2 regions of the Pseudoalteromonas sp. 23_GOM-1509m genome follow, and region 2 is predicted to be linked to the other one. Evidence: riboswitches for the same ligand, from Rfam matches in the RefSeq annotation. Region 2 holds a riboswitch; the other holds the start of a gene.

Region 1 (15,755 bases), on a different contig from region 2:
GTAAATAAAGGCGGTTATCCGTATTGGCACAGTGAGGTGTATCCGCAGCTACAGCATAATGAAGCACTGCATCGGGTGTTGTTATTTATGTTTTATTTAAATGATGTTGAAGAAGGCGGAGAAACCGAGTTTTATTATCAAAATCGTAAAATAGCCCCTAAAAAAGGCAGTATGGTGGTTGCCCCAGGCTACTTTACCCATACACATAGAGGCAATAAGCCAGTATCAAACGATAAGTATATTTTAACCTCATGGGTTTTGTTTAATCGAGCAGAGCAAATTTATGGAACGCCACAAAGCTAAAGCGGTCAGCGGTCAGCGGTCAGCGGTCAGCGGTCAGCGGTCAGCGGTCAGCGGTCAGCGGTCAGCGGTCAGAAATTAACTAACTGCTGACTACTGTCAAGTATTTGCATTAAACTGAAAGCTGACGGCTTATAGCTGACAGCTTCAAATCAGCTCATCAAACAAGTCAAACAAAGTGTCCATCTCTTCAATGGTGTTGTAGTGCATACAACCAATGCGTACTACGCCGCCCTTATCAAGCACACCCAGTTGTTTGCATAAACCTTGGGCGTAAAAATTACCATCCCAGACACATACATGTTGTTTACCCAAAAATTCAGACACTTGGCGAGGCTCTAACCCTTCAAAGGTCAGTGCGAACGTAGGGGTACGCTCACTCAAACGCTCTAAATCGTCTATACCAAACAACTTAATTTTTGGGTAGTTAACTAGACGCGTTAAAAAGTATTCACTCAATGCCATTTCATGTTGTTTTGTTTTAGCAAACGCAACACGTAATTTTTCTCGGCGTGAGTGACTGTCATCAAGTTCGCTAATCGCCGCTATGTAATCAACCGCCGCAATAAAGCCTGCAAGTGCCTCAAAACTTTGTGTGCCGGTTTCCCAGCGACCTGGTGCAACATCTTTTGCTGGCTCTACTTTATAAGGTGTAAACCCTTCTAAGTGCTCAGTTTTACCATAAACCATGCCTAAGTGCGGGCCAAAAAACTTATATGCAGAACAAGCTAAAAAGTCGCAATCTAACGCTTGTACATCAATCAGTTCATGTGGCGCATAATGCACCGCATCAACATACACCAACGCACCCACATTATGAGCAAGCTCTATAATACGTTTAATGTCGTTAATAGATCCCGTGGTGTTTGAGGCATACGTAACGGCAACTAATTTAGTATTACTGTTTAATAGGCTTTCAAAATGCGCCATATCTAAACTGCAGTCGGCTTCATTAACCAGTGCAGTATTAACCACAACGCCCTTATCTTCAGCGGCTTGCTGCCAAGACGATACATTTGAAAAATGATCAGCATTGGTCACTATAATTTCATCACCTGCTTGCCAATTGCGTGAAATTGCTCGGCTAAAGCTAAATGTTAGGCTAGTCATATTAGGGCCAAACACAATATTTTGTGCACTGGGCGCATTTAACAAATCAGCCGCCGCTTGACGCGCATTCGCCATCAGCTCAACCGTTTTGTCACTTGAGAAAAACGCACCGCCCAAGTTTGAATTGTAATGCCCTAAATAAGCGGTCATGGCACTGAGTACCGACTGGGGTACTTGTGAGCCACCTGGCCCATCTAAAAACACCGGTGACTTGCCATCAACAGTTTGCATTAAAGCAGGAAATTGCGCGCGCAATTGCATTAAATTCATTTTATTTCTCTTAAGCAGTTAGTACAAAGCAATCCAGGTAACCTGGTTTGTTAGCATCAATTTTGTTCATTGGTGTGGCGTTATGCCATACCTGACGGTCATTAATTAGTGCAAACATGCCGTCTTTTATTTCCATTTTAAAACACGGTTCAGCTTGTTGGTTTTCATAAACCAATAGCTCACCACCTTCTAAATTTTCATGAGAAACACCACATACACACACATGGTCAAACCCATCTTGATGCACACCTTCTGGAGCTGCTGGCGTATCGCTATCAATGGCAAGCATTCTAAATTGGTGAATTTCAATATCACGCTCTGCGTCAATGCCGGTGATCGCTGCAAATTCGCTAACAATGCTTTTCATACCCTCAGACTCAAGCAAGCTTTGCTCTAAGTTTTCGTAAGTACGCTCAACATTACCTTGAAAGGTATTAATTGAATCGTCTTGCACAAACGCTTTGGTCGCTTGAAGATTAAGCTCACCATTTTGTAATTTAACCACTGAATAACGGCGTTTACGAAACGCACCATCTGCATAAGGATTTGCAGGTAAGTTATCAAAAGAAGGCTTAACCAAATCAATATTGGCTTGGTTAATAAAACGAAGTTGCAGTAAATTCTGGTTGTTTAATGCGGTCATAAAATCCTGCTTATAATAATGATAATATTGTCGAGGATTTTAATGCATGTAGAGAGGATTTTTTGCTTTATTAACCATATCAATGACGACATTTAACGAAAGTTAATACAATCATGTAACGAATTAAGCATTATCTATCTAATATTTTATTTGGACAATAAAAAACCCGCCGAAGCGAGTTTTTTAAACACACTCTATAAATTATACAGCTTGCTGAATAATTACGTTGTCTGCCTTTTTAGTGTACTGAGGCATACGGTGGAAGTTCAAGTAACGGTAGGTATCTGCTGCCGTTGCATTGATCTTCGCTGCATATTCTTGGTACTCAGCGGGTGTAGGTAATTTACCTAAAATTGCCGCTACTGCTGCCAGCTCTGCTGATGCTAAGAATACGTTTGCCCCTGTACCTAAACGGTTAGGGAAGTTACGTGTAGAAGTAGACACGACCGTTGCTTTGTCCGCAACACGTGCTTGGTTACCCATACACAGTGAACACCCTGGCGTTTCAATACGTGCACCAACACGACCAAAAATACCGTAGTAACCTTCGTCTGTAAGTTGGTCTTTATCCATTTTCGTTGGTGGAGCAACCCAAAGCTGTGTTGGAATACGCCCTTTAAAGCCATCGAGTAATTTACCTGCAGCACGGAAGTGACCAATATTAGTCATACAAGAACCGATAAATACTTCATCGATTTTCTCGCCTGTCACATCAGAAAGTAGGCGTGCATCATCAGGATCATTTGGCGCACACAGTACTGGCTCTTTAATCTCAGCAAGGTCGATTTCAAGTACGTGTTTGTACTCTGCGTCTTTATCAGCTTCCATTAGTTCTGGGTTTGCTAACCAGTCTTGCATTGCAGTAACACGACGTTCAATCGTACGTACATCGCCGTAACCTTCAGAAATCATCCACTTAAGCATAACAATATTAGACTCAAGGTATTCGCTGATAGACTCTTTAGAAAGCTTAACAGTACAGCCAGCAGCTGAACGCTCTGCAGATGCATCGGATAGCTCAAACGCTTGCTCAACCGTTAAGTGCTCAACCCCTTCAATTTCTAGTATGCGACCAGAGAATTCGTTGATTTTACCTTTCTTCTCAACCGTTAATAGGCCTTCTTTGATACCAAAATAAGGGATAGCATGTACAAGGTCACGTAAAGTGATACCCGGTTGCATTTCACCTTTAAAACGAACCAAAATTGATTCAGGCATATCTAGTGGCATTACACCCGTTGCAGCTGCGAACGCTACCGCCCCCGAACCTGCTGGGAATGAAATACCTAATGGGAAACGTGTATGTGAATCACCACCCGTACCTACGGTATCTGGTAATAACATACGGTTTAACCATGAATGAATTACACCGTCACCAGGGCGAAGCGATACACCGCCACGATTCATAATAAAATCAGGAAGCGTATGGTGCGTGTTTACATCGATTGGCTTAGGGTAAGCCGATGTATGACAAAAAGACTGCATTGTTAAATCTGCAGAGAAACCTAAACAGGCTAAGTCTTTAAGCTCATCACGCGTCATAGGACCTGTTGTATCTTGCGAGCCAACCGTGGTCATTTTAGGTTCACAGTATTGGCCTGGGCGAATACCGGCAACGTTACATGCTTTACCAACCATTTTTTGCGCAAGCGTAAAGCCTTTGTCTGATACTTCAGTCACTGCTGGTACTTTAAATACGTCAGTTGCGCCTAAACCTAATGATGTACGTGCTTTGTCTGTAAGACCACGACCAATGATCAATGGAATACGACCACCAGCACGAACTTCGTCTAAAATTACCTCTGATTTAAGTTCAAATGTAGAGATCACATCATCAGTACCATGACGTTTCACAACACCTTCATAAGGGTAGATGTCGATTTGGTCACCCATGTTGAATTCATCAACATTTAATTCGATTGGTAACGCACCCGAGTCTTCCATTGTATTGAAAAAAATAGGCGCAATCTTGTTACCTAAACATACACCACCCACGCGCTTGTTTGGTACGAATGGGATATCATCCCCCATAAACCAAAGCACAGAGTTTGTTGCAGACTTACGCGAAGAGCCTGTACCAACAACGTCACCTACGTAAGCAAGTGGTAAGCCTTTAGTTTTTAATTCTTCAAGCTGAGTGATTGGACCTACTTCACCGTCTTTGTCAGGGTTAATACCATCACGCTCATTTTTAAGCATGGCTAATGCATGAAGCGGAATATCAGGACGTGACCATGCATCTGGTGCTGGTGATAAATCATCGGTGTTTGTCTCGCCAGTGACTTTAAATACCGTAACAGAGATTTTTTCAGCAACGGCTGGCTTATTGATAAACCATTCTGCCGCAGCCCAAGACTCTATAATTTGCTTGGCGTATGCATTACCTGCTTTTGCTTTTTCTTCTACATCGTAGAACGCATCAAACATTAATAATGTGTTCGAAAGGCCTTTTACTACAATTGGCGCTAACGCTTCGTCATCAAGTAGTTCAACCATTGGCGCAATATTGTAGCCACCGAGCATAGTACCTAGTAACTCAGCTGCTTTTTCTTTAGAAATCAACGGAGAAACAGCTTCACCTTTAGCAACAGCCGCTAAAAATCCTGCTTTAATGTAGGCTGCATCATCAACACCTGGTGGTACGCGGTTGATCAGTAGTTCTAGGATGAACTCTTCTTCACCTGCCGGTGGCGTTTTAATTAGCTCAATAAGATCAGCCGTCTGCTGAGCATCTAATGGCGCTGGTACGATACCTAACGCGGCACGTTCTTCTACGTGTTTACGATATTCTTGTAGCACAGTATTGCCCTCTTGGTGACGTTAAAGTATTCGGTGGTGTTTACTAAACACACCATAACCCAATACTTATAGTATTCTATCTGCCGATTATAAAGCTTTTGTGCATAGATTAAAATCCATCCAGTTAGGCAACTAGTTATACCGATTATTAATAATATGAATAGTGAACAAAGTAAAACCAACTCCCATGAATACCTATTAAGCAGCCATAAAAAAACCCAGCCTAAGCTGGGTTTTTACTCAATAATGAGACTATTAACGTAATACTTTTACACGTTTAATAGATTTTACGTGTGCTTCAACGCGGCGGTTTTCAGCATGCGCTTTTGCCGTATTCGCTTCATTTTTAAGGCGTTCTTCACCTAAACCTGCCGTTGTAATGCGATCTTCTGCAATACCATCAGCAATTAGCTTTTTAGCTACTGCATCAGCACGTTTTTTAGATAACCATTTATTGTAAGACGCTTTACCTACTGCAGACGTATGACCTTCAAGAAGCACTGTTGTATCTGGGTACTCTTTTAAGAAAGTCGCTACTTCATCAATATCATTTAAGTACTGCTGTGAAACTGACGAGTCATTGTTAGGGAATGTTACTAACAAGCTTACTGTTACTTCAGTATCTTCATAAAGTGTACAACCATCGCTACCAACAGCATCTGTCATAGGCGTATTGGCACATTTATCATCTACATCAGGAATGCTGTCTTTATCTGTATCAGCAAGTGCTACCGGCACAGGAACAATTTCTGGCTCTGGCTGTGGTGCAGGCTCAACCGGTGCTACTGGCGCCGATTTTTGACCAAAGAAGTAGTTTATACCTAATTTAGCGCCAACATCTGTGTAGCCTTTGTCTAAACCTTGGTAAACACTGGTTTCAGCATTAACAAAAAAGTTGTCTGTAACAAAGTGTCGGTAACCTACACCTGCGTTTACAAACGTGTTGTCATCAACAACATCAATATCTTTCAGACCAAATAAACCGTAGAAAGGACCGCCACCAAAGTGGTAAAGTGCATCGATACCGTAACGTTCGCCGTCAATATCGTTGCGGTTGTTCAATACTTTGTCGTGAGCATTAAAGTCTAGGTCTGCGTACTCTAAACGCGCACTCCAGTAATCATTAAAGCGGTAGCCTAATTCAGCACCCCAGCCTGTTGACTCATTAACGTCAAGGCCAGCTTGCTCACGCATGTTTTTCCACGAAGCATCGTAATAATCGCCGAATGCACCGATGTAAAAGCCTTCTTGCTCGGCTGCGAAAGTAGATGCGCTAGTTGCAGCTAACGCAATAGCCATTGTAAGTGATTTTAATTTCATTGTTTTCTTCCCATTTTAACAACTAAAAATGTAGCTAAGCATTGCTAGCTCTTCTAACTTACCTATACAGTAACTGAGTCTTTGTTAATCAATACTTAACGCAAATATATTTTTTCAATATCTAGGATAATAAAACTAGCTCATAAAAAATGTCGATGAACACAGGCTAGCTCAAAAAGCAAACAATCGCTTTAAACCCCACACGATCACTGGCTTTTATGGAGTTATGGTATCACCCGTTCATAGTTTGCTCTATGAATGAACGTCGCTGGGGTAAAAAATGACCTTTTATATTCATTTTAAAATGCAAAAAATCATACTTAAGTACCACAAAAAGTACGATAATTCTTATCATCTTCGGGCGGCGTTTGAAACTCTGTGGCCTGCACATGGTTTGTGTAAGGGCTCGCCATCACTTGGCTAAAACGACTGAGTAGCTCACTATCCCCATGCATAGTGTACTGCGTAATAATATCTTCAATAATATGATTACGCGGAATCACACTTGGGTTTGCCTGTCGCATTATATTATAACTATGCTCATTAGTTCGTGTTTGCCATTGCTGCGCCCATGATACGAGTGCTGATGGTATTTGCGCTTGTCCATTTAACGATTCAGTTAACGCATTAAAAGTATTGGTATAATCAAGCTGGTGTTGTTTTAATAACCCTAGTAACTCTCCCACCAACTCATTATCTTTATCATCCGCGACTGTTAACCCTAACTTTTGCGCCCACATAGCGCTAAATTGTTGGTTAAATTGCGTTGAAAAGCCCTCAATTAAAGGCGTCATCATTGCCACCGCTTGCTCGTCATCGTCACTGATCAGCGCTATTAGACTCTCTGCTAAGCGGGCACAGTTCCAACTTGCCATGTTTGGCTGATTACCAAACGCATAACGCCCTTGTTTATCAATAGAGCTAAACACGGTATCAAAATCAAACTGGTTCATCATGGCACATGGGCCGTAATCTATGGTTTCACCACTAATTAAGATGTTATCGGTGTTCATAACACCATGAATAAACCCCACCCTCATCCAACTTACGACTAATTTGACTTGGTTGGCGATCACTGCAGCTAAAAAATCTAAATAACGCTGAGCACCAGTGCTGTTAATCTCGGGATAGTGTCTTTGAATGGCTAAGTCGGCTAAGTTTTTTAGGCTAGTAACGTCACCTTGAGTGGCTAAATATTGAAACGAGCCCACCCGTATATGACTGCTGGCGAGTCGGGTTACAATAGCACCTAGTTGAGGTGGGTTGCGATAAACGGTTTCGCCACTGCCAACCACGGCTAAACAACGCGTTGTTGGAATGCCAAGCGCGTGCATAGCTTCGCTCATTACGTACTCACGAATAGCTGGACCTAATGCACAGCGGCCATCGCCTCCGCGCGAAAATGGCGTAGCACCAGCGCCTTTTAATTGCAGATCCCAAAGCTGATTTTTATCATCGCTAATCGCACCGAGCAAATGTGCCCTACCATCCCCTAGTCGCGGTGAAAAGTGACCAAACTGATGACCAGAATATCCCAGTGCCACCGCAGAAATCGCTTGGGGTTCATTACCGCTAAATATATTTGCTCGAGAATCGGCACTCACCTGTATATTAAATTGCTTAGCTAGGGGCTCATTCCATAACAATAACTGTGGCGCTGTCACCTTGGCTGGATGATCGCTAATTGCAAACCCCTCACCAATGTCGGTATACCTTGGCACTAATTTCATGTTTAATCCTATTGTTTTTGGCTGATACCTACGCGATTGTCGCCGACACCATAAGCGACAATTAAGCTTAGCTCTTGCATGCTTAAGCCGCTTTGCTGCTGCAGTTCATTAAAGAATGCCTGCGCCGCACTTAGTGACTTTTTAGTTTGTAATCCGCCATCGATAATTTTATGGGCACGCAAATAGCTCTCTACGTCTCGAGATAATAAAAAGGTGTCTTTCCCTAATGCACGCAAAGCATAAGGACCGGTATTACCACCAAGCCTTGCACCATGCTTTTTTAAATACGCCCACAAGCCAATAATATCTTCACTTGGCCAGTTAGCAATAAACTCACTAAAGCTGCCGTATTGCTCTGCAACTTCGTGGATCATATACGCATTTTCAGTAATAGTTTTTACTTTTTTATAATTGCGCACAATCCGTTCGTCACTGGCTTTTTGTTCTAATATGTCTGGTGGCATCATCAATAGCTTTTCAACACTAAAGTCCCAGAAAACCTCTCTAAATCCGGCCCACTTACTGTTGATCACCGACCAATAAAAACCACTTTGAAAAACTTTCCGAGTAAATTCTTCTAGCCAATCATCATCATTTAATGTGAGGAGTTGTTTGTTAGATAAAGGTTTTGCGAGTAACAACTTAAGCATTTTTTCAGAGCCCTTTCGCTCTACCGCTCGCTTATAAATATCACTAAATTTTTCCATCTGCTTAATACCTTACTTCGACAATAGTACTAGTGTACGAGAAAAGCAGCTAATACGTAATAACTGTCAATCAGGATGAATCTATCTATATTTAGTCACTTGACACCTAGACGGCTAAAGTGGTTTAATCGCCACACTTACCCTATTACATTGTATTTGCTGATTGATTTTTCAATAGCAAGTGCAAAGGGCTGGAAGAGGTGCGTTATTCAGGTAGCGTATGTTAGGAGCGCAAACTCCATTGAGCATACGTGAGGGGAATTAACGCCGAGAGGTAACACTTTTTTGTGAAAGGTTGCTTCGGGCGACTAGGCTGAATCCTAGCGACTGTCACCAATAACATATTTGGTGGAGAGCTTCTGGTCTTAGTATAATAAGGCCGTGCGCCCTATTATTTAAGCCCATTCGCTCTTCGAATTATAAACACATTCAAAGAGTCAGGCATCCTAAATACCCGCCAATAACTCGACGAATGCCCTATAAGTTCGTGAGAGATGATCAACAACTTCAATATTAACAATTTCCATTTATGGACTGCGCTGATCACCCCATTTGATCAAAATGGCCTAGTTGATTACGCAACCTTAAACACCTTAGTGGCCGAACAAGAAGCTGCTAACAATGGCATTTTACTGCTAGGTAGCACCGGCGAAGGGTTAGCCCTTACCCTCAAAGAACAGCAAGCCATCGTAGAGCATGTCTGCCAATTACAGCCGAGCGTCCCCCTTATGGTTGCGGTAGGCGGTAGTAACTTAAAGCAACAGCTTGAATGGGTTAATTACTGCAACCAGCTGCCTATCCATGGTTTTTTACTCGGCTCGCCTTTGTATGCCAAACCCGGTGCAGTGGGGCAAACGCATTGGTTTGAAAGCTTACTCAATGCCAGTTCTCATCCTTGTATGCTTTATAACGTACCAGGACGTAGTGCGGTTAGCATTCCCATTGCAACCATTGAAAACCTCAAACAACATAAAAATTTATGGGCACTGAAAGAAGCCAGTGGCTGTATTTCTCAATTTGAAGCCTATCGACAAGCAGCGCCTGAACTAGCCATTTTTAGTGGTGACGATGCCCTCATGCCTTATTTTGCCCAAGCAGGTGCAAAAGGTTTAGTGTCGGTTGCAGCCAATGCATGGCCAGTGCAAACCCATGAGTTTGTAAAGCGCAGTTTAAGCGGCCAACACCCTAATCTTTTTGTCCAGTGGTCTAGTGCTATAAATAGCTTATTTTCAGTAGCCAACCCTATCCCAGTCAAAGTGTTAATGCATTTACAAGGGCGTATTGGCAGTCCGTATTTACGCCCACCTTTAACACACCTTGAGCTGACACACACAGATGACATTTCATCGGCAAACAACACCATTTTATCTTGGCATTAAATACAGGTTTTTATAATGAACTGGTTAGAACTATTAAATAATTTAGAAACGGGCGCGGTTCGCGCAGCAACACAAGACGAAAACGGCCAATGGCACGCTAACGTAGAAGTAAAGCAAGGCATTTTAGAAGCCTTTAAAAACGGTCAAAACACCGAGTTTGCTGGCGGTTTTGTTGATAAACATAACTTAGCGCCGCAAAGCTTTGAAGCCACAGCAGGCGTTCGCATGGTACCCGGTGGTTCAAGTGTGCGCCGTGGTGCACATGTTGCCAAAGGCACTATTATTATGCCACCTGCGTACGTAAATATTGGTGCATTTATTGACGAGGGCACTATGGTAGATAGCCACGCGCTCGTAGGGTCGTGTGCTCAAGTAGGTAAAAATGTGCATTTAAGCGCAGCGGTACAATTAGGCGGAGTACTTGAGCCCATTGGTGCCAGCCCTGTGGTTATTGAAGATGATGCCTTTATTGGTGCAGGCTGTGTGATTGTTGAAGGCGTGGTAGTTAAAAAAGGCGCGGTACTTGCTCCAGGTGTTCGCTTATCTGCAACCATCCCTGTTTATGACTGCGTAAATGAGCGCCAGCTTGATAAAGGCGAAGCAATCCCTGAATACGCGATTGTGATCCCTGGATCTCGCCCTGCGTCAAACGATTGGGCGCGTGAGCAAGGCTTAAGCATGTCGTGTGCGTTAATTGTTAAATACCGTGACGAGCAAAGTGACGCGTCATTATTGCTTGAAGAGGTTTTACGTTAATGACCTTTTTGAGCACGCCCGTTAAAAGCGCTATTGATAAGCTATCAACTGAGCTTGATACGCCCTTTTTTGTTTATGATCTTGATTCACTAAACACACATTTAACGCGTTTAGTAGCACAAACCGAGGTAAAACTCTGGTATGCAGTTAAAGCGAACCCGTTATCTAGCGTGATCCAACGCTTAAATAACGCTGGTTTTAACTTTGATGTCGCCAGTAAAGGCGAGCTTGAGCAAGTCCTTGCTCAAGGAATTAACAGTGAACGCGTGCTCAACACGGGGCCTGCAAAAAGCCCTAAACAAATTAAGCACTTTATTGCGCGTGGCGTACGTACCTTTGTGGCCGAAAGTCTCAATCAGGTACGTTGGCTCAACGAACAAGCGATTGCTCAGCAGTGCCAGTTGCAGGTTTTGCTGCGTGTTCAATTACGCTGGCCCGAGGGTGATAAAAACCCGCTAGGGGGCGATAGTCTTACTCCATTTGGCTTAGGGTGCGACGAGTGGCAGGCGCTAAATACCAGTGACTACTGTGCACTTAATTTTGACGGTCTGCATATTTTTCAGTGGGGCAACATGCTTAGCAGCGACAAACTCGCTGAGCTGTGGACACAAATGATTACGCCGTTAAGGCAACTTGCTGAGGATTTAAATATTAACCTCAAGGTGCTGGATTTAGGTGGTGGTTTAGGTATTCCCTATACGCTTGATACGCCCACTCTAAGTTGGGATGCACTCATAGAGGCGCTTGCAAAAATTAAATGCGATGCGGGGGTTACTGAGCTATGGATGGAACTAGGTCGCTACGCTGTAGGCGAATGCGGCCACTACGCCACACCTGTTGTTGAGCGCAAACTAAATTACGGCCAACAACAGGTGATTATGAGCGGCGGCATTAATCATTTATTGCGCCCTGCGGTCACCAGTCAAGATTTCCCTGCGCGTTTATTACGAGATTCAAACGCAGCAAATCAAGCAATGAGCCTATACGGCCCCTTATGTACTGCACTTGATTGCTTAGGAGAGCACCAATTACCCAGTGATTTAAATGAGCAAGACTGGCTAGTATTTAGTCAATGCGGTGCCTACGGTTTTACCGAAAGTATGCCGTACTTTTTATGTCATGAGCTGGCCGGTGAATATGTTATACACAATGGCGTATTGAGTTGCGTGCGACAAGCAGAAGATGCAAGCCACTACTTGAGGTAAAAAAGATGAATAACACCACAGCTATAAGCCAAGAAAACATTGTAGTTGGCGAAGTCGCAAACGGACTACCACTGACTATTCCTGTGTATCGTTTAAAAGGCGATGGCACCGGCCCAAGTGTGTATGTACAAGCAAATATGCATGGCGCAGAAGTGCAAGGCAACGCGGTAATTTACCAATTACTTGAGCAACTAAAAACACTTAATTTAAAAGGTGATATTACCTTAGTTCCTTACGCTAACCCCATTGGCTGTAATCAAAAGTCGGGGGAATTTACCCTTGGCCGATTCGATCCCATTACGGGGACTAATTGGAATCGCATGTATCACTGCAATAATAAACTTGCGACCCAGTTTGCACAGCAGTTCAGCGATGCCGATGATAAGATTCTGAAAACAGCCTTTAAAGCCGCGTTAATTAATGACGTTGAGCAACAACTCAACGGCCCTGATTATCGTTTAACAACGGGGAAACGGATTGCGCTAAACTTACAAAAATTGGCGCATCAAGCAGATATAGTTTTAGATTTACACACCGGCCCTATTTCTAGTCAGCACTTATATTGCCCTGAGTATGCGACCGATAGCGCGCGTTACTTTAATATTCCCCATGTGCTGGTTATTCCTAATGACTTTGATGGCGCAATGGATGAAGCAAGCTTTTGTCCATGGTGGCAGCTTAGTGAGCAACTTGCTCAGCAAGGGCGTGAATTTAACGTGCAAGTTGAAGCCTTTACGGTAGAGCTTGGCAGCCAAGAAAAAATCGATTTAAGCGCGGCACTAGACGATGCCAATAGTATTTTAAGTTATTTAAATCATAAGCAAGTATTTGTTGATGCCCCCTACAAGCCAAAATTGATGACAAGATATGGCTGCCAACTAAATGATTATATTGCTTATTACGCCCCCATGGGTGGCATGGTCGAATACCTAGCACCTCTTGGCGGGCATGTTAAAGCTGGAGAACCCATTGCTAAAATACTGCGAATGGAGCGCTATTTAAGCGAACAACCGCTGCAAACTCTAAGCTTTGATCTAGATGCAATTGCGATATTGCATTTTGCCTCAGCGAGTGTGAATCAAGGTACCGAGCTGTATAAATTTTTTACCAACGTCTTTGAGCTTTAGCTCACCCCTTCTCATTGCGTGAGAGTTAGCTAGTAAATAACTAGTTACACAGTAAAAGCGACTTAGGTCGCTTTTCTTTTTAAAGTATTAAAGTTCAGGACAAATTCACCGTTTATGTGTTAAAAAGGCGCTATAATTAGCAAAATACTGACTTCCCTCACTTACAAAGGAATTATAATGAGTTGGCGCCATTGGATACTACTTTCTACATTACTCAGCACAACCGTTGTTGCTGAAGAAACAGCGAATAACGAGCAAAACAATGAACTTGAGCTGGTAAAGCAATGTATTTTAAATGAAGTGATCGGTGGAGACGGTAAGCAAACCCTCGATCAATTACGTAAAAAGTGTTCTGCCGTTGAAGAAAGCAAGCAGCTAACGGCTATCGACAAACGCCAAGCCCGTGAAGCGGTTGGTAAAAAAAATCGTAATGTAATTACCCCGCATAAACGTAATTATATTTTACCGGTTTCTTATATGTCGAACCCAAACACTCGCCCGTTTGATGGATTTGCAGAGTTAACCGATAAAAAAGATGGCGACCCACTTGATAACTTAGAAGCTAAATATCAGCTATCAATTAAAGTGCCTTTGTATGATGAGTTTGCCGATTCAGACCAAGCGATATTTTTTGGCTTTACTTTGCAGTCATACTGGCAAGTATATAACGACGATATTTCCTCTCCTTTTCGTGAAACCAACTACGAACCAGAAGTATTTTGGATTAATTACTTAGACCCTGAAAACGTTTTATGGGGCGATGAAATGGCAATAGCCATTGGTATTTCGCACCAATCTAATGGTCGTAGTCAGCCAAACTCGCGTTCTTGGAATCGCATTTATGCCGATTTCATTTGGGAAAAAGACGGCTTTGTATTTAGCTTTAAACCTTGGTATCGCATTCCTGAAAACAAAAAGCCTGCGCCGTTAGATGCACGAGGTGACGATAACCCAGATATCTATAAATACATGGGTTACTTTGAATTTGGTGGCGCGTATCGCTTTCACGATCATGAATTTAGTTTTATGACCCGTAATAATTTAAATTCAGATAACCGCGGGGCAATTCAGCTTGATTGGTCATTCCCTCTATGGGGAAGAGTACGCGGCTATGCGCAGTACTTTAATGGTTATGGTGAAAGTTTAATAGACTATAACGCCGATATTGAACGCTTTGGTGTGGGTATATTACTGACAGATTTACTGTAAAAAACGCTTATAAAAAAAGCCAAGCAACTCGCTTGGCTTTTTCGTTTATTTTATCACTTTTTAACCACAAACTGCCCTTCAAATTGAGCAACCACCTCGTCACCATCAAAAATGGTTACCGGCACTAGGTAACTTGCTTTACCCGCATCTTGTAACTCATTTAAGTTCCCTTTACAGGTTTGAATATTCACACAGCCCTTAGGGTCAGTATTTAGTGGCTTTAAATACTTAATGTTGGCATCGGCTAACACAATATTCCCTTCAAGCCCGGCTTCTTTTAATGCTAAATACGTTGCCCCCCAACCCGTTAATGTAGCTAGGCTATAAATAGAGCCCGCAAACATAGTGTTGTGTAAATTTAAGTTAGCATTTAAATCTGCACGAGTAGTAAATTGCCAATCTGTGTAACTTTCAACTTTTATTCCCATTGCATCACTAATGGGGATTGATTCACGCCATGTGTTTTGCAGTACTTGAGTCCAATTTGGGTGGCGAAACCAACCTGGTTCACTCGGTTTGAGCTTAACCATTTTATAATGCTGTACATCACCATAAGCCAAATGTGCTTTTTCTTTATTTTCATAGCCATGGCGCTGATAAAATTCCAGTGCACGTTCGCGAGCAAACAACACTAATTCATCAGCATCTTGATTCCACGCTATTTTTTCGAGTTCATGTAACAAGCGGCTACCAATATGTTGATTACGATTACCCTCTGCAACCGCCATATAACGTACTTGAGCTTGTTGCTGATTATTAAAGTGCAAACGAGCCACACCCAATACTTCACCCGCTTTATTTTTAATGAAGCGATGCTCAGCCTCTTGCTCTAAATCGTCTTGCTCAGAGCCCCGAGGTTCGCCCCATGGGGCACGTAAAACCTGCCAGCGTAATTGGTAATAGGCTTGCCAGTCTTCACTACTTTGTGGGGTGCTCACTTGAAACATACATACTCCATAAATTAAAAATGTAAAATATTACGCTGTGCATTTTGTGAAAAACACCATACTCGATCTGGATAAAACTGCAAATAAGACTTTGGTGCTGAGAAAACAGCTGTAAAAAATTAATGACAAAAGCCGTTGCGATTTACCTCTGCTGGTTTATGCTCAATAGCATGAATAAATATATCCATTGCAGTAGTGGCCTGATCAGCCAACATTTTATTGAGCATAGTTCATCGCTAGGCCAGTTACTTTA
Region 2 (15,755 bases):
TTATATCGTTTCCGAGCTCTTTAAGTTGGTAGTTACTCATGTCACCGTAAAGCGCAAGTATCATTACTTCTTGTTCGTATTTATCGCGACGAACAATAGGGCGCTCCATACCCGCAGGAAACGTATTAATTGAATCTACTTGTACTTTAATTTCATCGAGTACTTCTTGCGGGTCAAACTGCTCTTCTATTTCAATCCACGCTTGTGAAGAGCCTCTATTGGAGTAGGTGATAAGGCGCTTTATTCCCTCTATACCCTCAAGGTTCTCCTCGACTTTTATGGTAATGCCCTCCTCAACCTCTTGCGGGGCTGCGCCAGGGTATACCGCGGAGACACTGATCCAGTTACTTTCAAATTGTGGAAACATTTGTTTGCGAATAGTAAACGCCGTTAAAATGCCACCAATAAGTATAAATATCATCAATAGATTTGCTGCAACAGGGTTGCGCGCAAACCATGCAATTAGGCCTTTTTCACGTGTAGACATAAGTTACTCCTGTTTCAATGCAAGTTGAGTAACGTCTGGGGTTGTTACAACGTCTTCAATTTTTACCGCCATTCCCTCGGTAGGGTATTCAAGGGCAGAAGTAATTAGCTGTTCACCTTCATTAAGCCCTTGGTCTGCGATCACCATGCCGTTTTGTTCACGTATAATATTGAGAGTTTTAAACGACAGGGTTAAATCGTCATTTAATATCGCAATTTTATTTTCTTTGACTAAATGATGTGGCACAACAATGGCGTTATTAACTGCACGACCTTCTATGCTAGCGTTAACATAGGAGCCAAAACGCAATGGTTGAGTTTTGTTAGCATATGGGGTTGGTAATTGTGCCACTAAGTAGCTCATACGGCTTTTTTGATCTATCACCCCTTCACTGCGAACAACTTCTGCCTGCCATGTGGTTTCTTTGCCCGCGAACTGCGCACTAAATAACACTGTTGCACCAATACCGCCATTATTTAAGTATTGAAGCTCTTTATCGGCAACCGGTAAACGTACTTCAGCGACCGAAGTGGCGCTGAGTGAGCCAAAGCTATTACCTGGATTTACAACAGAACCCAAACTAATGCTGCGCGCGTTTATAATTGCATCGTAGGGGGCTTTAATATAAGTGCGTTCTAAATTACGTTTAGCACGTTTTACACTTGCTTGTGCTGAGCGATAACGCGCCATTTTCTCTGCTAATTGCGGCTTACGTAAATAAAGCGCAGAAGCGGTAATATCGCTTGAGTCTGCTTTAATTCGTTCCCATTCAGCTTTAGCAACATGCGCTTGTGCACGTTCAATCTCAAGCGCTGAACTTGCTTGGGCGAGCCCGGCCTCAGCTTCAATTAAATCAGCTTCGTAATCATTTGGGTCAATTCGTGCTAAAATATCCCCTTGCTTTACGAAGGCACCTTCAACAAATTGCCCTGCAACAGAAATAACTTGGCCACTTACCTGAGCAATCAGCTCAGTGCGGTCTTTAGGTTGCACAATACCGTATGATTTAACATCGAGAGTGATTGCATCAAGGTGAATAGGTTGTGCTGCAACCAATGGGCGAGTATCTTGTTCTGGTTTTTCTTCTGGTGGTTTTTTCATTGCTGAAAAGCCCGCTGCAAGGGCGATGCCACCAACAAGGACCGCGATAGGGAGTATTATTTGTTTTTTAGTCGCCACAGGGCATTCCTTCATAAATTGTGCTGATGGGCTAATGATACGCAATAAAGTGTTTACAGTGTGTTTGAAGATGTAACAAGTCATTGCACAATGCGGTTGCAAATAGAACAAATTGCTCTGTTTAAATGCAAAGCAGCAACAATATAATTGAAATTTATTACTGAGGTTATAATGAAAACACAATCAATGGCGTGCCGTTTAGGCTGTGGAGCATGTTGTATTGCACCAAGTATTAGCTCGCCAATACCTGGTATGCCAAATGGTAAAAAGGCCGGAGAACGTTGTATTCAGCTGGATGAGCGTAATTTATGTAAGCTATTTGGTGATGAGTCGCGCCCTAAAGTGTGTAGTGATTTTAGCGCCACTTTAGATGTATGCGGGACAACCAATGAACACGCATTAACGTTAATTACAGAATTAGAGCAATTAACCTAATTTATTGTATTAAATACACATATATTTACAATTTATACGCTTGAAAAGTGTAGACACTTACTTTGTCTTTCTAAAAGTAGTACTGAGAGAGTGCAAAGAGACACTACGCTTTAAGAGTAAGTGACTTAGACACAAAATCACTTGGTTTAGTGAGTCGTGCTTTTCTCATTTTCTTCTTATTCAATCCTCTTTGTTCATACCGTTTTTAATGATAAATACACAAAGAGGGCGAAGAGGCGCTGCGCTTTTAGAGTACGTAAAGTAGGGCGAGCTGCGGTATGAAATTTTTAAGTCAGCTTGTTGCTAGTCTGTTTATTATTTCAATTTAAAAAACAAGCTCAGCGTGGGATACACCCTCGCTGAGCTAAATTGTTACCAGCTATACGTGGCGCTCAGCGTATATTGCTCACCGCGACCCGGCGTGCCTGGGATTTCTTCAAACGATTCATCCCACAAATTATCCGCTGCTAAAGTAATAAAGAAATTTTGCAGTGTAGCTGGGGTTATTTTTAACGTCAGCTGAGTAAATAGTGCCTCGTCATCTGAACGGCGAAGGGCATTTTTATGCTGCTTACGCCATTCATTATCAACACGAAACTCTAACATATCCGTCGGGTTCCAAATTGCACCGAGCGTTACACGATGATCAGGAAAATTTAAGGCATAAAAGCTAGCATCAAGATTTTCAGCGCCATAGGTTTCTGTTTTATGTAAGTAGGTATAGCTGGCAACAATTTCTGTATTATTAAATTGTTTAGTGGCTAAAAACTCAAGGCCTGTGGTGTCAATATCAACCGGCTGTGCAAATCGCGCTGAGCTTGAATCAAAGCTAAATGTCCAATCGGTTAGGTTGTTATCTTTACGATAAAAAAGTGCGGAATTAAGCTGCCAGCTTTGTTGCTCAAGCAATAAGCCCAGCTCTAAATTTTTGGTGGTTTCACGCTTAAGGTTAGCGTTACTTCTAAACAAACCACTTGATTCATTGCCACCAATGGCGGTGTAGCCTGCTACTTGGCTTGCCTCGGCATACGACAAATACAATGTACGCTCAGTGCCATCGTTATTTTGGGTATTGAAACTAACATCCCCAATTAACGATAGCTCAGAATCATCACGACTGGTGTTATCAAACGCAGCACCTAAGCGGACGGTTAGTTGCTGGTTGCTTGCTAGTGCTGTTGTGTATTCAGGCAATACACTAAGCTTAAAGTAGTTACGTGAAGTAAAGTTATTTTCAAGGGTGGTGGAGTCAATACTGTCTTCTATATATTGCGCAGAGTAATTAACCGCAACTGACTTTGTTTGCGCATGACGACCTGAAATAGCCAGTGATGTTACTTGCGTTTCATGAAATGCTTGGAACGCGCTTGGGTTTTCTCGTGAATAAACATAATGGTCGTTATGCTTGCGGTAATAAGCCGATACTTCAAATTCACTGTTGGTAGCATAGGCTTGTTTATGGTTAAGCATTAACAGTTGCGTTTCTAAGTCTTCGGTTTCATTTACACCAAAGGGGGTATAAAGGTTTGGCCAACCAAAAAACTTTTCTTGTAAGCCGTAAAATAAATCAGTTTGTGAATCGCTCCCAGTTAACTGCACTCTTCCAGAAGTACGGGTAAAGTCATGATCGCCAAAATCAATTGAACCATCACTTTGTGAGTGCGAATATTCACCTTCAAAACCAATACGCCAATTAGCGTTTGCTTCAATTGGAGTACTCACACCTGCATGAATTGTTTGTAGGTTAAAGTCATTTGAGCCAGCGCCCAAAGAGACACTGCCACCAGTTGTTATTGGTTTCCAAGCAAACGACACAGTACCTACCGAGCTATTCATGCCATAAAGTGCATTATCGGCTCCGGTTAATACGCTGGCACCCGTTAGCATTTGTGGTGCAATAGGAATTTCTGCAAAGTAGTGACCAGACTGCGGGTCTAGTAAAGTTGCACTGCCGACTCTAAAGCCGGTATTTTCAAAAATACCACCGCGTATCGTTACATCAGCTTGTGCTTCAGCCATATTGCGTGATTGCAAGTCAACACGCGGGTCGTACTCTAAATTTGAAATAGGCGAATCAAATGTACCAACAGGTAATGTATTGGCGGTGGGTGACGCTTCAATTGTTATTTGTTCTATGGTTGCTGTTTCTTTACTCTGCTCTGCATAAGCAACAGTTGAAATACTGGCTAACACGGCCGGTATAATAAGGTGCGGGGCACGATTCATATCATTATTCTCATTTTATGCAATGGCGCTAACAATTAAATACCTATCACTTTTTATCACATGATAAGGTAAGCTCACTAAGCTAGGGTGTTTTTGGGCGCTATTGTACATTAATGATAAAAAACTGCATTTGATAATCAAACCTAGCGTTACAAAATAGTAACTCTGCATCCTATAAATTATTTACATTGGTCACTTTATTATGCAAACACAACAATCGAGTCATTCATTAAATCAGCACACACTTTATTTTGCTGGTGGTTGCTTATGGGGGGTACAAGAATTTATGAGGTATTTACCTGGGGTGGTAACCACGGAGGCGGGGCGTGCCAATGGCACCAGCAATACTACACAGGGGGAATACGACGGCTACGCCGAGTGCGTTAAAGTAACCTTTGATAGCCAAGAAGTGACCTTAAATGAATTAATCGGCTATTTTTTTGAGATTATTGACCCATACAGTATCAATAAACAAGGTAACGATGTAGGCGAAAAATACCGTACCGCCATTTTTAGCCAAGACAGTAATCATTTAAACATCGCCAGAGACTATATTAGCCAGCGGGACGATGCCAAAAAAATAGCGGTACAAGTAGCGCCACTGACTAATTATGTCCCTAGCGATCCCGAGCATCAAGACCGCTTAACCAATCACCCTGATGATTATTGCCATATCCCAATTGATTTATTGCACAAGTATAAATCGTGATAGCTTTAAGGGTACTCAGGCCTTTCAAAACGATATAATTTGAACGAGCCAGTTTGAAGTGTTGTGCCTTTGTGGTTTGAGTACATATAGCCTTTAAGTTCTCGGTTGTCTTTATGAATAATTAGCTTATTTGCGAAAAGTGGATGGCTGGTGGTTATTTCCAATATCCTCTCTTTTTCTTGAATATCTTGTGGCATAAAAGAGGTGCTAATTATGTCATTGGTCCCATTTGTAAAATAATTGAAATACGACTTTTTATTGGGGTGAAATTCAATACTTGCTAGTTCTTGCTTGCCGTCTAAATTTAATAATCCTACCCAAAAACCATGTAGGCCCGTCTTTTCTATAGCAGCTAACTCATCTATTTTAGAGCGGTATTTACCTATAAATGTACGAACGGTAGATTGCCCTTTTTGTTCTTACAATCGGTACGTTTTTGACATTACAAAATTATCGTCTGCATTAGAATAAATTTCTAACACCTCGAATGAATTATCTAAAAAGGGCTTAAAATCAATGTGAATTGCAGATGTTCTTTATTAGGGCTAACAAGTTTGATAGTGCAATTAATGCGACTGCATTTGATATCATTATTGCTAAACGCAATTGATTTATTTCTATAAAATGCATTGGCGATACTTGCTATTATTAAACGGTGTTCTCCGTTTTCTTTAATTTCCAGTACATTGTACTCAAAATGATCTTTATAAATTCCTTGCCATATACCAGGCTTTAACTGTAGTTGAGTGCCGTACGCATGGAACGCACAAAGCAGGGGTAAAAATAAGCTTAGGGTTAGGAGCTTTTTAAATGTCACCGAAAAATTCCTTTTCTCACAAAAAAGCCCGCAAACATGCGGGCTTTTAAATATCAATTAAAGTTTATTGCTGAGCTTTAGGCGGAAAGTTACTTAAAATATTGGCAACCGTTTCCTTAATAGCGGCTTCACGTTGTGATGGGGTTTGTTTTTTCTTTAAACGACCATCTTTAGCACCACGCCAAATTAATTGGTTTGACTCACGATCAATAATATCGATAACTAATGTGCCTACTTCATATTCGCGTGCGCTTACATCGTGGTTAAAGCCTGTGCCCCAGTAACCCCAACGCGCACCGTAGCCTACGTTAAAGCTGTCAACTTCAAGCTCTTTATCCACACTTGCATGGTAATTAACAAGTACATCAGCTTGCGCTACGTCAACCAATTGCATACCTAACTGTTGGCTTAGTTGGTTGTTTACCGCATTGCGAACGCGTTTTTCCATAAGGCCACTGATTTGGTAGTTATTCGTGTCTTTAGTTAGGCTCGCGTTTTCTACCCAAGCAAACGTTTTGTAGTTACTAAAGTTTGCTGATTTATCGTAATCCCAATCGGGCGTTTGTGTACAGGCGGTAAGTAGCGCCAGTGCTGCGACAATAAATATATGTTTCATTACGTTTGCTCCAATAAAGTGCGTTTGTTTAAACTACCATGGGCGAGGGTAATTTAAAATCTAAAAATAAGTGTAACTGGCTAAGATGAATAGCCAATTAATTCTTAGTCCAGTAGAGAGGCTTTATGTTCAACCTCAATCCAATCTTTTTCATCTACCCAGTTTTGTGCGCCGTTTTTTACCGAACGAATTGGCACAATATAATCACAACTTATTTGCGGTTTAACCGAAGCAAATATTGGCACAAAGCCAAAGCTCAAGGCGGTTTCTATAATCGCCTTTTGGTTTTGCGGATCGATATCAGCCGCTTCATCTATGTAAATAGGTATACGGTATAAGTTTTGTTCCTGATCGCTTAATAAGTAACGAATAAATAACATGCCACATAACAGCTTAATGGTGATACGCGTACCATTTGAACCAGCCGAATCTATTTTTTCAAAGTGCTCGGTTTCGCCCGCGCGGTTAACCACTTCAAAACGAATATCAAATAAATCGGTGAGGGTCAGACCTGCTTTGTCTGAGGCGAGTTTAATTAAATGATCTTTTGCGTCGTTTACCGCACTTTCGCTGTACGGCTCTTGGCTGAGTAAATCCAGGGTGTCGCCTTGTTCAATTTGGTTAGAGGTACTGATAATAGTATCAATGCTATCTACCAACATTTTGCGCGGGATAATATTAATTTTAAACGCTTGCAGGTTTGAAATACGATGCTGGCTTATGCCTTTATTAAAGCTATTCATTTCACGGCGTAGGCGGTCTAAATCTTCACGTAAGCCTTTAATCGTGGCGGCCACTTCGGTGAGGGCAACGCGACCTTGGCGCTCAACTGCATCGCGCTCGTTATCAATATTATGAAACGCGCTAATAAGTTTTTGGTATTTACTAAACTCATCGTTTTCGTTATCGAATTTGGTAATACCTGCATTGTAAATATGCATATAAGTATTACGTACATTTATATCGAAATTACGTAGCTCTTGGCAGTCTTTATTAAAGTGGTGAATTAAATCGCTTAAATTATCAAAATCGATTTTTATATCAATCATGTAAGGCGTCACTTTACCACTGTATAAATCTAACGTGTGGTCAATACGCTCGGTTTTAACTTGGCGCAGGCGCTCTGTTTGACGATTAATTTGCGCTTGTTTTGATTTAATTAACGAGCGTCTATCAGCAATTGAGCCACTGTTTTTTTGAATATCTTGTAGGTAGTCATCAACTTGTTCGCGTTCGGCTAAAAGCTGCTCTTTTAGCATCGCTTGGGCGTCAACCGATTGTTGCATCACTTCAAATTGCTCTAAGCGTTTAAGTGCACTTTCAGCACTCATAAGCTCATCGTATAGCGCGTCTTTTTCTTTTTGCTTATCTGCAACATTGGCGGCCACTTCGCGCTGTTGTTTAAACTCTTTTAATGATTGCTCAAGTGCGGTTAATTGAGCACTCAGTTGCTCTTTGTTTTCGCCGCTTTGCATTTGCACCGGCGAGAGTTTTTTAAGCTTAATACTGGCACCGGGCAGGGTGAGTACACCGCCTTTTACGTTTTCACTAAGCTGCGCTAAAAATTCGCCGAAGGCGTCTTCGTCATCAATAGTGATATCGCCATTGCTGGTGGTAGCAAAGGAGAGAAGATCGGGGTTTAATAGTCGCGATATTTCTTCAACTTCTTTCAGTGATAAGTCTTCACGCATTCGAGTGAATAAATTAAATTCTAAGTTTTTAAGTTGTAACTTTAAGCTTTTAATTTGTTTTTGTGTTTCGCCAATGCGGTAATCAAGGGTGTGCAGGCTTTGACCTTGTGCACTCGTTATTGAGTGTGACAACGACTCGTAGTCATTTTTTAACTGCGTTAAGCTGGTTTTGAGCGTGGCTTTATTAACTAGCTCAAATTCACTTTTAAGAGCGTTGTAATCTAAAAACCACTGTTCAATTTGGGTTTGTTTGCGCTCTATATCGCGTGATTGTTGAACGTATAGGCTTTGTTTTTGTTCAAACTCGTGTTTTTCGTGCTCAATATCTTCAAGAGCGATGTTGAGTTCGCTTAGTTGCTCTTCCTGATACGTATCAAAATCAATCAGTGCTTGGTCAATTTTTGGTGCATAAGCGGCCAGTTTACCTTTAAGAACGGTTTGGTTTTCAAGCATAGATTCGAGGGCGGCTATGGGCTCTTGCATTGACTCAAGGGCTTTTAATTCACGTTTTGCGCGGTTTACTTTATCAAACGACCGGCGCCATACTTCGTAAAAGTCGACCTTTGAATTTGACATGTGGCGTTCAAACACACGTAACATAAAGCGCTTAACGTCGTTTGCGCCTAATTTATGTAAATTAAGAATACGACGAAATATTTCTTTGTATATTGCAGAGTCTTGAACGTTGTTAAGGGGGATCATTTTTAAATTGATCTCACCATCAAATTGCGTTGCACCGCCAGTAAGTAGGGCGTTTAACTCTTGCGCTTTAAGCTCTATCGGGTTGTAACCTTGCTGCTTTAAGTGATTAAACAGCTTGGTAAACTTAATAATGGTATTGCCTTGGGTGTACTGGGCTAAATCAAGTTTGCCTTGATAGCAAAAGTATTGGTGTGCATAACCGGCAATTTTACCTAAGCCTGCTACGCCAATGACAACTGAGCCATGGGGTAAATCGGCTTGCAATAAAATGTACGATTGATCTGATGAAAAATAAAACTTACGGGTTTCATCTAAATCGTGGCCATCCCACTCGGTAAGGCGTAAATCGTTAATTAGCGGAAATTGCAGTGCATTAATAACTGAGCTTTTACCTGTGTTGTTAGGCGCACAAATCGAGCTACTTTTATCAAGTGGGATCACACACTTTGCATAGCCTGCAGTATTAAGTAGGGCGAGTTTACTCAGTCCGTATAAGTTTTTCATTCCTCGTCCTCTCCTAAAAAGGTTTCTTCATTTACTTCCATTAAGGCATCAATATAGCGATGAATTGGCGCCTGTAGCATAAAGCCGCCTTCCACTTCGCGGGCAAGGCCTAAACGTACCATGCGTAAATACACATCTTTGCGTAAATCAGAACCCGAGAATATTTCAAGCTGATCAAATAAATGTTTATTAAGTTGTACCAAGGTTTGCATTAGCTCTAAATCGTTTGGCTCATCAAATAATGCACGCATTGGGTCTTTACCTGTGTTGGCAAAGTGTTCGATTAAAATATAAATAGTGAGCGCTATCGCGCGCGATATTTTGCCCATATTAGGGGTGCTTTCATCGCTAGCAAAATAATAAAAGCCACGACTGTCGTGCTTTAAATCATGGCCTAATGCTGTGAATAAGGCGCTGTAAGCTTCAATTTGTTGGTCAAGCTCTTGCCACATTAGAGTGTCTTGTTCGCAAATGTGGTAACCCGCGACTAATTTTTTATTAATGGCTTGTAAGTGAGAAAGCTCATTTAAGTTTATCTGTGTCATGGTCATTACTCGTGCTCGGCTTTGTCAGCCTTAGGCTCTGAATTAAAGGGGTACAAAGAAAAGTGCTGGCCTGCAATGTTAACGCGGGCTTTTTTATCGCTTTGGCTAATGTGTAGGGTGGTATCGCTCACTAGTTTTTGATACAAAAACAGCATTTCATCGGCTTCAAGCTCTGGGTAGCTTTCGTCTAAAAATTGCAGCAGAGGCTGTGGTTTTTTACGCTGCTTTTTGAAGCGTTTTGCAAACTGCGCTTTTACATCGTGATAGTCAGGAATGTTTGGTGTGACAAACGCAGGCACATCGTTTTGCTCTGGTAGCTGATATTCATGATGCTCAAATTCAGCCAGGCTTGCCATGTAGGCTACTATATGGCGCTGTTGACCCAATGAATACTTTTGCGCATCGCTTACAAAATGTGGCTGCACGGCGCTGAGCATATTATCTACCCCATTTTTACGTATTAGTCCTAATACTTTTGCTACTTGGCGGGTAATAAGGTTATTACGGCGCAACTCTTCACGCAGTGGCATTAACATATCGGCACTTTTACGTAAGCTTATCCGGCCAACTAGGTGCATTTCTAGAATGCGGGTACGCAATTGTTCAAGCATGCGTTTATCGTTGTACGCTTTGCCTGAACGTTCAATATGTTCTATTTGGGTGCTAATTTGTTGCTCAATAAGGGTAAAGCAGGCATGAAAGTCGCCTCTAATATCCACCATTTCCAGCATGGGTTCTATATACTCATCAAACGCTTCTATCACGGCTTTATAGCGTTTTTGTAGCGACTGCACCGCATTATTAGATTTGGCTTGCTCAACAATATTTAAAATAGCGTTTTCGTTGTGTAAAAACAGTTTGATTATTTTACGCACCCGATCATCCATAATACGGCTAAAGCGGCGTAAATCATCAAAATCTTCCATTTCACCGGCATTGGATAGCCGATTACCTAAACGGGCCAAATCATCAACCAAGACACTAATTTCTTGTGCTAAGCCTAAATGTTCTTCTTGCAGTAAAAAGGTGGCAAAGTCGGCAATGGCGCGGTTAATTTCCAGTTGTGACGATTTAGCCAGCGGAATAATAATTTCTTGATTTAATAACCGGTTGGTTTCTTTATAAATACGCTCATTATTCCACGTGGGTTGCTTTTGCTTAATGGCATTTTGAAGATCTTTAATACTAAAGTCGGCCATTTTAAAGCGCTTAAATAATAGCTCTAATACACCCCAGTGTTCATTTAGGGTATTAAGTAGCTTTTTAGCTGGGATCATAAGGCGTTGCAACTTCCTAGTATTCGTTATTTTATATTTCTCGAACTTATATGGTATTCGTTTTTGCGACGATTTAATAATAGTTTTTACACCCGCTTAGTGATAGTATCCGCGCCGAATATAGGCACATAGAGTTTGTGGGTATATTTTTTACATGGTTTCAATTTTTACTTAACCCCGAAGGTTGTTTAATATCATGGTTTCCTCGATTATCCTGACGCTGATAGCGATTGCATTTTTGCTTATCGTTATTGAGGATGTGATCCACGTAAACAAAGCAAAAACGACATTATTTTTTGGTACACTTTGTTGGATTATCTCCTTTATTTTTCCTCTTAATGGGCAAAGCCCCGAAACGATTCAAACCCTCCTAGACCACAATATTTTAGAAATTGCTTCTTTATGGCTGTTTTTAATGGCCGCAATGACCTTTGTCGCCTATTTAAACTCTAAAGGACTTATCGAAAATGTTGTGAACCGGATTATGCCAACCAGCATTAGTGAGCGTAAGCTGATGTTTTTGGTGGGGTGTTTTGCGTTTTTATTTTCATCTATTTCCGACAACGTTACGGCCACGCTAATATCACTGGCAGTGATTATGTCATTAAAGCTTGAAGCCAAAAAACTAGTTAAGTACGCCACGCTTATTGTATTTGCTGTAAACTCCGGTGGTGTATCACTTATCACGGGTGATGTAACCACACTTATGATTTTCCTTGATGGTAAAGTAACAATTAGCAATTTATTACTGTTAATTGTGCCTGCGTTATTAAGTGTATTATTACTGGCTACTTTGTTATCAATTGGTATGAACAAGCAGTTAGAGTTTAAAAAGACTAAATTCAAACGTATTGAAAAAACCGACATAACCATTGCGGTTATTTTCTTCACTACGGTTATTGCTACGCTTACATTGAGTGTTTTATACAGTGTACCGCCTCTGCTTACTTTTTTATTGGGTTTATCTATTATGTTTTTAGTCGCGCAATTTTTAATGCGCAAAAAAGACATCAACAAAGATATGATCGATTTTATACGCGACATAGAGTACGACACCTTATTGTTTTTCGTGGGTGTGTTACTGCTTGTTGGTGCGTTAAAAGAAGTTGGGGTACTGAGCCAATTTACTAATTTGTATACGGTAATGGCGCCAGAGTACGCAAACTACTTAATGGGTATTTTATCCGCAGGTGTTGATAACGTGCCACTAACGGCAGCGTTATTAAAAGCCGACATTGTAATGAGTCAACAGCATTGGTTGTCGTTTACGTATGCAACCGGTGTAGGTGGCTCTATGCTAATCATTGGCTCGGCGGCCGGTATTATAGCCATGAGTAAGGTAAAAGAGCTGACGTTTGCAAGTTACCTTCGCTTATCGCTGTATTTATTACTGTGTTACACCTTTGGTTATGCGGGCTCTTACTTAATGGGTAGTTTTATTTGATTTTATAGTAAAACGACTTGACAGCTAGACGTCTAAACGATAACTTTCAAAGCCGCACTCTTAGTGCGGTTTTGTTTTATTAGCCACAGGTTAATAATACATTCAGAAGAGGTGCGATACTTAGGTACTTAATGTGAGGCAACGACAGCCTGCGATCATTAAGGAGGGAAGTACTCGCCGAGGAAAATAATGGGTCGTTACCATTGTTTTTCGGTTTATGGGGCTGAATCCTCAAAACTGTCACCAATTTAGGTGGAGAGCTTCTGGCAGTAGATTTTTCTTATCTTTATTTCCTGCCAAGTTCTTCTTGTTTTATTGCGGTTTGGATGCCGCGAAAGGAGACGAAATGACTACCCAATCAGTGCCACAAAGTTCACAGTGCACAAAATCAGATTACATTGTTGCCAAATTTGGTGGCACCAGCGTTGCTAACTTTGAGGCGATGAGCCGTTGTAGCGAAATTATCGTAAACGATAAAAATGTACGTATTGTTGCAGTAAGCGCCAGTGCCGGAGTGACTAATCATTTAGTGGAGCTTTGCAAAGCGGGTATTGAAGCCACTAAACGCCAACAGCATATTGATGGTGTTCTTGCGATTCAGCAGGCTATTTTAAATGACCTGTCGTTAGATGAGGATTTAGCCCTTGGGTTTAATCAAACGCTTGATGCATTTCAAACGTTGGCGGCACAAACACTCAATACTGAGCAGCAGTTCGATGAGCTACTTAGCTTTGGCGAGCGTTTATCGTCGTACTTATTTACCCAAGTACTAAGGTTAAAGGGTTTAAATGCCACTCGTTTTGATGTGCGCCAGGTGCTTAAAACCGATAGCCAATTTGGTAAAGCAACACCAAATGTGGCCGCCACAGCGCAAGCCGCTAAAGCACATTTAATTCCGCTGCTTGATGATAGCGTTATTGTGACCCAAGGGTTTATTGGTAGCGATGCAAACAATTTAACGACCACGCTCGGTAGAGGCGGCTCAGATTATAGCGCTGCACTGCTTGCTGAGGCTATTAACGCTAAAAGTGTGCATATTTGGACTGACGTAGTAGGTATTTTTAGCACCGATCCTCGTTTGTGTGTAAAAGCCACTCCTATTGCGCGTTTAAGTTTTGATGAAGCAGCAGAAATGGCGACCTTTGGCGCTAAAGTATTGCATCCGGCAACTATTTTACCTGCCAGTCGCAGCCATATTAATGTGTTTGTTGGCTCAAGCACAGAGCCAGAACTTGGCGGTACGTGGATTGAACGTGAAAAATCGCAGCTACCTGGTATTCGTGCGGTAACACAACGTAAAAATCAAATATTATTAACCCTTAAAAGCCCAGAAATGCTGTTAGCCAGTGGCTTTTTAGCCCGTATATTTACTATTTTAAGTGAGTGCAATATTTCGGTAGATTTGGTCACCACTTCTGAAATTAGTGTGGCAATTACCCTTGATAATGCGCCTAATGCATCACGCCCAGAGCTAGATCAAGAGTGCTTGGATAAACTCGCTGAATTTTGCCATGTATCGGTTGAAAACAATTTAACGCTGGTAGCGTTAATTGGCTCTGAAATTGTTTTGCGCCAACATGAAATGAATTTAATGAAAGTATTAAGTGACTTTAATATTCGACTCATTTGCCATGGTGCAAGTAAACATAACTTGTGCTTTTTAGTTGAGCAAAGCGAGTCTGATGCAGTGGTTCAAGCGATTCATAGTCGATTACTAGAAAGTGATTGCGCTGCGTAAATCGTTAATAGTTATTATTGAGCACCGCCAGTCGGTGCTTTTTTTTGCCACAACGCTAATATCAAACATGTCGTTATGTGCTCCAACCACGGTATTGCTGCAAGCTGTAAGCTGAGTGTTATTAAGTTCGTTAAACACATTAGGGCTTAATAATTGAGCAATGGGGCGGCTGGTGGCTTTAGCCAGCGCTTCTTTTAATGTCCAAATCCTAAAAAAATGATGTGCTTGAGTTGTTATGTTATCTGAATCGGTTATTAAGCTCAATTCGGCTGGGTGGTAAAAGTGCTTAGCGAGTTTATTAAAAGGGCGCTTTAAACTAATTTTTTCAATATCAAAGCCAAATTGAGTTGATGCTACATTTAACGCTGCACCTACAAAACCATGAGAATGAGAAATACAGCAACTGATCACGCCTGTTGTATTTTTAATATGTAATTCTAATTTACTGTTATCGGGGTTAAATTCAGAACTAATATCACACAGCTTTAATGATGCATAAGAAGAACAAGCGGTTTTTACTAGGTATTTAAGCACTAAACGTGTGGCTAAATATTCTTGTTTAGCCTGTGGATTTTTACGCCGATTAATAACATTGAGCTCAAAAGGGCTTAAATAGTGGGGTAAATCAAATTCACCCACATTGAGGGTGGTTGCGTTAAGCAACGCAATGCAATGGCTGTTATTTGCTAAAGCGGGCGTGGCTTTTAGCTGGTTTTCAAAGTAAGTTACACTCATCATTGCTCGTTATAAATGACGACCGATTACATATTTATTACCCAAAGCTGGATAGTTTGTGAGCGGTTGTTAGTTGTTGTGAGCGCTAAGTACATTTTTATTACTCAGCCGCTCTTAAATATGGTTTAATTCGCATTCGTTAAAATAATAACAGATTTGTAGGTGTATGGCACAAGTGCGTGATGGTTTTCAAAGTCGACTAGGTTTTGTATTGGCAGCAGCCGGTGCAGCGGTAGGTTTAGGTAATATATGGGGTTTTCCTACGCAGGCTGCTAATCATGGTGGCGGCGCATTTTTACTGGTTTACTTTATCGTTATTTTTTTGCTGGCGTTACCTGCTTTGTACACCGAGCTGTATTTAGGTTACAAAGCCCAAGCTAACCCTGTTAAAGCGCTAAGCCAAGCATGGCAAGATCATGCCCCTAAAGTGGGAGCCGCAGCAGGCTATATTGGCCTTGCCGGTGCCATCGTTATGTTAAGTTTTTACTCAATTGTGGCCGGTTGGATGCTTTCCTACGCTATAGAGCCTATAAGTAGCTTTTTTGGCTTGCATAGCTTGAGTGAGTTTTTACATAGCGACTCTATGTTACGTAATTTTATTTTTACGCCGCTTATGCTTATTTTAACCGCCAGTATTATTTTAAAAGGGG

The links. Region 2 has a riboswitch for lysine ahead of lysC (lysine-sensitive aspartokinase 3). Riboswitches for the same ligand answer to the same signal wherever they lie in the genome.
Region 1: it holds a riboswitch for lysine, as region 2 does, so the genes downstream of both, dapA (4-hydroxy-tetrahydrodipicolinate synthase) here and lysC (lysine-sensitive aspartokinase 3) in region 2, are expected to answer to the same signal.

What each region holds. Positions count from the first base shown of each region.
Region 1 is NZ_JADO01000017.1:64,233-79,987, reverse strand. It holds gene N523_RS0108150 (2OG-Fe(II) oxygenase) at 1-303, shown strand, start outside; gene N523_RS0108145 (cysteine desulfurase-like protein) at 448-1,680, opposite strand; gene N523_RS0108140 (2OG-Fe dioxygenase family protein) at 1,691-2,323, opposite strand; gene acnB (bifunctional aconitate hydratase 2/2-methylisocitrate dehydratase) at 2,525-5,122, opposite strand; gene N523_RS0108130 (OmpA family protein) at 5,378-6,442, opposite strand; gene N523_RS0108125 (protein adenylyltransferase SelO) at 6,763-8,172, opposite strand; gene N523_RS0108120 (DNA-3-methyladenine glycosylase I) at 8,181-8,879, opposite strand; lysine riboswitch at 9,067-9,246, shown strand; gene dapA (4-hydroxy-tetrahydrodipicolinate synthase) at 9,374-10,258, shown strand; gene N523_RS0108110 (2,3,4,5-tetrahydropyridine-2,6-dicarboxylate N-succinyltransferase) at 10,274-11,014, shown strand; gene N523_RS0108105 (PLP-dependent decarboxylase) at 11,014-12,219, shown strand; gene N523_RS0108100 (succinylglutamate desuccinylase/aspartoacylase family protein) at 12,225-13,346, shown strand; gene N523_RS0108095 (phospholipase A) at 13,524-14,555, shown strand; gene N523_RS0108090 (bifunctional GNAT family N-acetyltransferase/hotdog fold thioesterase) at 14,609-15,502, opposite strand; gene N523_RS0108085 (spermidine synthase) at 15,625-15,755, shown strand, end outside.
Region 2 is NZ_KI912432.1:184,458-200,212, forward strand. It holds gene N523_RS0111405 (efflux RND transporter permease subunit) at 1-487, opposite strand, end outside; gene N523_RS0111410 (efflux RND transporter periplasmic adaptor subunit) at 491-1,666, opposite strand; gene N523_RS0111415 (YkgJ family cysteine cluster protein) at 1,838-2,101, shown strand; gene N523_RS0111420 (TonB-dependent receptor plug domain-containing protein) at 2,474-4,327, opposite strand; gene N523_RS0111425 (peptide-methionine (S)-S-oxide reductase) at 4,530-5,036, shown strand; gene N523_RS19670 (hypothetical protein) at 5,042-5,233, opposite strand; gene N523_RS19675 (hypothetical protein) at 5,533-5,853, opposite strand; gene N523_RS0111435 (DUF4136 domain-containing protein) at 5,918-6,469, opposite strand; gene N523_RS0111440 (hypothetical protein) at 6,574-9,366, opposite strand; gene N523_RS0111445 (condensin complex protein MksE) at 9,363-9,911, opposite strand; gene N523_RS0111450 (hypothetical protein) at 9,917-11,188, opposite strand; gene nhaD (sodium:proton antiporter NhaD) at 11,385-12,632, shown strand; lysine riboswitch at 12,731-12,903, shown strand; gene lysC (lysine-sensitive aspartokinase 3) at 12,979-14,370, shown strand; gene N523_RS0111465 (4'-phosphopantetheinyl transferase family protein) at 14,347-15,105, opposite strand; gene N523_RS0111470 (sodium-dependent transporter) at 15,272-15,755, shown strand, end outside.